2 regions of the Arthrobacter sp. 05L45_2 genome follow, and region 2 is predicted to be linked to the other one. Evidence: riboswitches for the same ligand, from Rfam matches in the RefSeq annotation. Region 2 holds a riboswitch; the other holds the start of a gene.

Region 1 (3,530 bases), on a different contig from region 2:
GGCCAGATTGCGTGGCTGATCCCCTCGGTGCTGTTGCTCGGCGCCGGGTTGTTCTGGCTGGGGCGGCGGGCCCCGCGGACCGACGCCGTCCGGACCTCCGTGATCATCTGGGGCTCGTGGGTCCTGGTCACCGGCCTGACCTTCAGCCTGATGGCCGGCATTATCCACCCGTATTACATGGTGGCGCTGGCTCCGGGGATCGCCGGACTGGCCGGGCTGGGCGGGGTTCTCCTGTGGCAGCGGCGGGAGCAGCCGGTGGCCGCCTTTGTGCTGGCCGGCGCCCTCGCCGCAGCCGGATTCATGGCCACCGCCCTCCTCGGCCGCACGCCGGCGTTCCTGCCGTGGTTGCGCTGGGTGGTCCTGCTGGGCGCCCTCGCGGCCGCGGCCCTGGTGCTGTTCGCCGGGGCACGGGGCGTTCTGGGGTCCGGTGGAGCGCGGGCGACGGGGCTTGGAGGCACGGGTCCCCGCACCGGCCCCGGCTCGCTTTCGCTCCTAACGCGCACGACGGCGTCCCTCGCAGTTGCCGTTGCCCTCTCCGGTCCGCTGGCGTACTCGGTATCCACCGCGGCCACAGCCCATAGCGGCGCGATCGTCTCTGCCGGCCCCGCGGTGTCCGGCCGCGGCGCACCCGGAATGGTGCCGGCATTTGGCGGTGCAGGCGGGTTTGGCGGTCCGGGCGGCGGCAGGGGTGGCGGGATGGGAGGTCTACTCGGCGCCAGCACGCCGTCGGACGCCCTCGTCACCCTGCTCAAGGCTGACGCCGGCACCTTCACCTGGGCGGCCGCCGTCGTCGGCTCCAACAACGCTGCCGGCTACCAGCTGGCCACGCAGCTGCCCGTGATGGCCGTGGGCGGATTCAACGGGACGGACCCGGCCCCGACGCTTGAACAGTTCCAGCAGTACGTGGCCGCCGGGAAGATCCACTACTTCATCGCCGGGACCATGATGCAGGGCGAAACGGGCTCGGACGACGCCGCCCGGATCGCCTCGTGGGTCGCGGCCAACTTCACGGCCCAGAGTGTCGGTGGGACCGAGGTGTACCTGCTGGCGGGGTAGCCGCCGCCGACGCACCCCGCCATTTCGACGGTTCCTTGCCGACTCGACGTTCATAAGCGTCGAGTGGGCGCGGAACCGTCGAAACGGGGCCGATGGCGGCGACGGAGACGGCCTCAGCACAGACCAGGTCTGCGGCAAGACGCCACGCTGCAGCTCGTGATCTCCGTTACCAAAATGTGACTTCTGAATGAAAGTACAGTACCGTTTTAGAGTGCGGCAATCGATCTGGCCGCATATCCGGATTGACGCCATGCTCTGCCGCTTCCCGGATTCCGATGGACCAGGCAGAGGCGGGGGACCCAGTGTTCCCGGGCATTCTGCATCCATGCACCCAAGGGGTTAAGCCGCACGTCGATTATCCGTGCGGCCGGATATTGCATCCGAACCCGACAGCTAACTCCGTAGGCGTTGAGAGGCGAACATGACTGAATTCAAGGTACAAACGCGCCCCGAGGGCGCTAAACGCACATCCGACGCCGACACCGCGCGTCACCGGGCCGAGCCGTCCAAGCGTTCGTCGGCCCTGTCGCGGGTCGGCACCCGCTCCAACGGCAAGCGTGCCGCCGTCGTTGCCACCGCATTCGCCGTCCTGCTGGGGGCCGGCGCCGCGGGGCAGGCTTCCGGTACGTCCGCCCACACCACTGAGGCGGCCAAGGACTCGAAGGCTTCGCTGGAGACCCTGGACTTCGAACGCGTCGGAAGCACCAGCACACCGTCGCCCACGGCCATGAGTGTCGAGGCCCAGGCCTCCACGGTCAAGCCCGCCAAGGCTCCCGCCGCAGCGGCTCCGAAACCGGCTGCCGCCCCGGCGCCCGCTCCCACTAAGCCGGTGGCAGTCGACGACCCCGCAGGCGCCCAGGCCTACGCCGCGTCCCAGCTGCCCGCCCACGGCTGGGCSCCGAGCGAGATGCARTGCCTGATGAAGYTSTGGACCMGGGARTCSGACTGGAAGACCACCGCCACCAACGCCAGCAGCGGCGCCTACGGTGTGGTGCAGTCGCTGCCGGCCGAGAAGATGGCCAGCGCCGGCGCCGACTACCTGACCAACTACAAGACCCAGATCAACTGGGGCCTGCAGTACGTCCAGGAACGCTACGGTTCGCCGTGCGGTGCCCTGAACTTCCACTACGCGAACAACTGGTACTAAGAAACACCCCGCGGCCCTGCCGCACATAAAGCTCAGGCGAGGCCCCGGATCCACTGGATCCTGGGCCTCGCCCTCGTCTGCCGTCATTTGTCGCCGGCCGCGGCCCGCGAGCCCCGCGGCCGGGTGCGAGCCCCGCTAGCCGTTCGTGCGGCCGGGGATGTACTGCACGGCCCATTTGTTGCCGTCCGGGTCGGCGAAGTACAGGAAGTGCCCCCAGTCCTGGACGTCGACGTCGCTGACGTCCACACCGTTGTCCTTCAGCTGCCGGTGCGCGGCCTGGATATCGCTGACCACCAGCTGGAGGCTGGGCGCAGTGCCGGGCGGGGCATCTATGAGGCCCTCGCCGATCGCAATCGAACACCCGGAGCCCGGCGGAGTCAGCTGGACAAACCGGATGCCTTCCGAGGGGCGCTCGTCGTAGTCGGCGTTGAAGCCCACCTTGTTGACGTAGAAATCCTTGGCCCGGTCCACGTCGGACACCGGCACCATAACAAGTTCAAGTTTCCAGTCCATGGGCACAGGCTAGCCCGGGACACGTTTCGCCGGAACCCCCGACGCCGGCACCCGCGAACGAATACCGGCGGACGGAAGCCTAGACCGCGATCCCGTACAGGCGGTCGCCGGCGTCGCCCAGGCCGGGCACAATGTAGGACTTTTCGTTCAGTTTCTCGTCAATCGAGGCCAGCACGATGGTGACGTTGGCTTCCGAGAGCTCTTCTTCGAGCTTGGCGAGGCCCTCGGGGGCGGCCAGCAGGCAGATGCAGGTGACGTCGGAGGCGCCGCGCTTGAAGAGGAACTTGATGGCCTCGCGCAGGGTGCCGCCGGTCGCGAGCATGGGGTCCAGGACGAAGATCTGGCGGTCCGTCAGGTCCTCGGGGAGACGCTCGGCGTAGGTGATGATGTCCAGGGTCTCTTCGTCGCGGGCCATGCCCAGGAAGCCGACCTCGGCGGTGGGAACCAGCTTGGTCATGCCCTCGAGCATGCCGAGCCCGGCGCGCAGGATCGGGACCACCAGCGGGGTGGGTTTGGTGAACGCCGTGCCGATGGTCGTGCTGACCGGCGTCTCGATGGTCACCGGTTCGGTGCGGACGTCCCGGGTTGCCTCGTAGGCGAGGAGCGTCACGAGCTCCTCGGTGAGCTGGCGGAAGACCGGGGACGGGGTGTTCTTGTCCCGCAGAACGGTGAGCTTATGGGCGACCAGCGGGTGGTCCACAACGAGAGTGCGCATGGGTCAAAACTATCACCCGGACGCTGAGGACCGTCCCGCGCTGCCGGACGAATCGGCGTCGGCGGCATCACCGCCGGGCGCCCCCGCGCCGCCTGCGAC
Region 2 (4,194 bases):
CGAAAAGAGGGAGTGCAATGTCCACCAACGTTGTCACCCAGCTGCAAGTAAAATCCCACAATTCCCCTGATGAAAAGCGCCGGCCGGACAAGAGCGAGATCGACATCGTGTCGGTCGGCGACTACACCATCGGCCGGCTGAGTTTCGAGCCGGGATGGCGCTGGTCCGAATGCATCAAACCCGTGGTGAACACCGATTCCTGCCAGAACAGCCACGTTGGCTTCTGCGTGTCTGGCAAGCTGACTGTCGAGACCACCGACGGCGGCCGGATCGACATCGCCGCCGGCGACTCCTACACCATTCCGCCGGGCCACGACGCCTGGGTTGAAGGCGGCGATCCGTTCGTCGGGGTTGAGTTCCTGAGTGCGGCCGCCTACGCCAAATTACCGGACTAGGCACCACCCGCACGGCCCTTCCCGTAGCGGCGGGGCCACGGGTACGCTCGGGCCATGCGGAAGATCATCGTAGCGATGCAGGTTTCCCTGGACGGCTTCTTCGAGGGACCGGACGGCGACATTGGCTGGCACATGGTCGATGACGAACTCCACGGCTACTTTAACGACCAGCTAAGCACCATGGGGGCGTTCCTGGATGGCCGGGTCACCTACCAGCTGATGGCCGACTACTGGCCGACGGCGGACCAGGACCCGGACAGCTCACCGCGGGAGGTCGAGTTTGCCCGGATCTGGCGTGACATGCCGAAAATCGTCTACTCCCGGACCCTCCGGGAAGCCGGCTGGAACACCACGGTGGTGCGCGACGTCGTTGCGGAGGAGGTGCTGGCGCTCAAGGCCGAGCCCGGCGGGGACCTGGCGCTCGGCGGCGCGGAACTTGCAGACACTTTCCGCCGGCACGGACTGATCGACGAGTACTGGATCTTTGTCCATCCCGTCCTGCTGGGCCGGGGTAAGCCGTTGTTCAAGCCTGCGGAGGGCAGGACGGCAATGGCCCTCGCTGAAACCCGCAGGTTCGGCAACGGCGTGGTCCTGCTGCGGTACGGCAGCTAGGCGTTCAAAACACCAAAAGGCCGGCGGCCGGGTGCCCGAGGGCAACCGGCCGCCGGCCTTGGAAAGAGGCCTTGCGCGGTAATTAGGCGCCGGCGCGGACGAACGTCACGCTGCCGGTGGCGGTGAGCCACGACAGGGGGTGCTTGATGGTCTGGTTGCTGCCGTTCATGCCACCACTGATGGCCTGGCCGTCGCCGGCGTAGATGGCCACGTGGCCGGACTGGACGATCATGTCGCCAGGCTGCGGGGTGCTGACAACCTTGCCGTAGTTCATGAACTGCTGCGGACCAAGGTCGCCCACCGGGATGCCGGCTGCGCCCAGGGCCTTTTCGACCATGGCGGTGCAGTCCTGGGTGATACCGATCTGGCTGTAGGCGGCCGAGAGCATCGCGGCGTTGACTCCGCCGGCTGCCGGGGCAGGTGCGACTGCAGCCTTTGCCTGGACCGTGATCTGGGGTGCGGCCGGAGCCTGGGCAACCACAGGGGCGGGGACGGCGGCGGGAGCCGGTGCCGCAGCCACGGGCTTCGGCTGTTCGATGACGGGTGCCGGCGTGGTGGCGACTGCCGGGCGGTCGAAGCTGATGCGCACGGCGGAGTCCGCCGAGACGGGCGCCGAAACCTTGCTGCCGACGTCCACGGAGGATGCCGGGGCGGCGTCACGCTCGGCCGGTGCGGTGGCGGCGTTGGCGGCCATGCCGCTGGTGAGGACCAGGCCGGAGGCTGCGAAGATCACCGCGGCCTGGCGGCCGATGGTGCCGGACTTGACCGAGAATGCTGAACCCCGCCCGGCGGTTGCGTCGGAGCGATGGCGCGCAGAAGTAATGCTTGAAGACATGAATGTTGCCTCTCCCAATGCCTGCGAGGTGAGCTGTCGGATTCGGATGGGAGGCACCCGGCCGCGGGCCCGTCTGAAACGGRCGCTGTGCGGCTTCACCCCAAGACCYGCTAARASYGCAGGTCRAAAGTGGTTTCCCCGTCTCTGCCAGATGGTTGCATTCGGATCCCGGGCCGCGGCAGAGTTAGGCAATCGGCTCGGGAGCGCCCGTATCGGATACAAACAGGCACCCATCAACGGTAACGACTCCGCGCCGGATTGTCACATTCAGGTAACGGGACCGTGTTGTGGCGGCAAAATTTCCCTACGTCCGGGTGCCCCGCCGCGCATAGGATGAAGGCATCCAGCGTTCCCGGAGCGGAGGCCCGAACATGACCAGTCCCTGTGTGGCAATCTGCCAGCTGAGCGACCAGCCCCGGGAGGATTTTGATGTCAACACCGAATTGCTGGTCCTGGAAGGAACCGAGATCCATGTCGGCACCTGGGACGCCGAGCCGCGTGACGGGGGCTTCGATGTGCACGTCCTGAACGACCGGGTGGACGCGCTGGGGTTTATGGTGGTCACGGACTGGCAGTTCCTGGACGGGAAAGCCTACGCCGTGGTGGAGCGCCGGCCCGGCACGTAACCGCTCTTCGCCTTTTCCGTACCGCCCGTTTCGACTGCTTCCCGGACCAGCCCGGCGTCGTCCGCGGTCCCCGTCCGGGCCAGCCCCGCCTGCCGCTGCCAGCGGTCCCAGTCGCCGTCCCCGGCCCGGAGCCCGCGGAGCGGGGCCAGCAGGGCGGCCCGCCGCAGCCAATCGTCCGGATCCTGCAGCCAGCGGCCCAGCACGGCCTCCGCGCGGGAACGGTTCTGGCCGGCGAGGCCTGCGGTGAGCGGCCCGACGACGTCGGTCGCCAGCGGATCGGCCAGCTCGCGCAGGCGCGCGGTCCGCAGGAAACCTTCGATCCGGGTCAGGTCCGAGTTATCCAGCACCGGAAGGCGGGACTGGAGCAGGACGACGGCGGCGAACCGGCGCTCGAAGACGGGCGCCTCCCACAGTTCCGAGCAGAGGGCGGTGATGTCGTCATGGCTTAGGTTCCGGTACCGCCGCAGTGCGTCCCGGACCGTTCCCCGGATGGCCCCGACGGATGAACCGTAGCTTGCCAGCCCGGTCCCGAAACGGGCCCGGGCCTCCTCCGCCCGCTGCCACGAGCCCTCCCGCTGCAGGGCCGAGTCAATGAATTCACCGGCCTCGCTCATGGGTCCATTCTGTCGTGCCGCCGCCGGGGTGTGCCGCCGCTGCGGTGCGCCGCGCGGCGGCCGTGGCCCGTCTCAGCCGGTGACCAGCCTGGTTGTCCGGTTCCAGGTCAGCCGGCCCCGCTGGAAGTCCGAGGCCCGGCCGACGGTGACCGCGTACTCATCCGTGGTGGGGTACCCGAGCCGTCCGCTTTCCCTGCCCAGGGCAGTCCAGCGGCCGCGGATCGCGCCCAGGACAAAGTGGGCGCCTGTCTTCGCGGTCCAGTAGATGGACGATCCGGACGAGCCGGCGAAGTGGTTGTAGCGTCCCAGCCCGTCCGGGGTGCGGGTCTCGTCCTGCGTCGGATAACCGAGCGGGCCGCGCTCCCGGCCCATCGCCGTCCACTTGGCCCGGATGACCCCCACAATGTAGTGCGCCCCGGTGGCGGGTGACCAGTAGATCGAGGCCCCGCCCGAGCCGGAGAAGTGGCCGTACCGGCCGATCGTGTCCGGGGTGGTCAGCTGGTCAGTGGTCGGGAACCCGAGGATTCCGGCGGCCCCGCCCATGGCCTTGTAGCGGGCGTAGATGGCGCCGCCCACCCAGTGCGCCCCGGTGGCCTGGGACCAGCAGATGACGCCCTTGACGTAGTCCTGGCACTTTCCTGCCCCGACCGGGTACTCCAGGGTCAGCGACCTGCCCAAAACCGACCTCGGGTCGCCGGCGCCGGTCTGGTAGGCCTTCAGGGCGATGGGGTCATCGACGCCGGCCCCGGTGAGCATGACCTTCTGCGCGCCCTGCCCGTCGTCGGCGGTAATCAGGTAGTAGGTGTCCGCGGTTCCGGCCTGGCCGACCGCCGTGGGCTTGAACGTGACGCTCTGGTAGGCGGATTCACCCGCGGGGATCACGAGGCCTTCGGCGATGGGATTGGTGGTGGAGAAGACCCCGAGCGGCGCCTTCGCCTTGGTGATGGTCATTGGGATATTGCCGGTGTTCACAATCGTGAAGTCCCACGTGGCCGAGGTCCCGATCGGAACATTGCCGAACGCCAGGGACGGCGGGAGCTGCAGGTGGGCCGCTCCCGAGACGGCGGTGGCGTTCACGGGGACGGTCAGCGAGCCGCGGTTGGTGGTGACCA

The links. A riboswitch is a leader RNA that binds a small molecule or an ion and turns the genes downstream of it on or off. The one in region 2 is predicted to bind cyclic di-AMP.
Region 1: it holds a riboswitch for cyclic di-AMP, as region 2 does, so the genes downstream of both, AC1DHD_RS07620 (aggregation-promoting factor C-terminal-like domain-containing protein) here and AC1DHD_RS12080 (NlpC/P60 family protein) in region 2, are expected to answer to the same signal.

What each region holds. Positions count from the first base shown of each region.
Region 1 covers NZ_JBFTNO010000069.1:7,326-10,855, reverse strand. Annotated here, with positions in the region: gene AC1DHD_RS07625 (ArnT family glycosyltransferase) at 1-1,056, shown strand, start outside; cyclic di-AMP (ydaO/yuaA leader) riboswitch at 1,310-1,479, shown strand; gene AC1DHD_RS07620 (aggregation-promoting factor C-terminal-like domain-containing protein) at 1,478-2,203, shown strand; gene AC1DHD_RS07615 (VOC family protein) at 2,339-2,716, opposite strand; gene upp (uracil phosphoribosyltransferase) at 2,796-3,431, opposite strand; gene AC1DHD_RS07605 (phosphatase PAP2 family protein) at 3,444-3,530, opposite strand, start outside.
Region 2 covers NZ_JBFTNO010000158.1:1,629-5,822, reverse strand. Annotated here, with positions in the region: gene AC1DHD_RS12090 (cupin domain-containing protein) at 18-395, shown strand; gene AC1DHD_RS12085 (dihydrofolate reductase family protein) at 450-1,007, shown strand; gene AC1DHD_RS12080 (NlpC/P60 family protein) at 1,090-1,842, opposite strand; cyclic di-AMP (ydaO/yuaA leader) riboswitch at 1,847-2,012, opposite strand; gene AC1DHD_RS12075 (hypothetical protein) at 2,214-2,468, shown strand; gene AC1DHD_RS12070 (DNA alkylation repair protein) at 2,435-3,082, opposite strand; partial or broken gene AC1DHD_RS12065 (Ig-like domain-containing protein) at 3,155-4,194, opposite strand, start outside.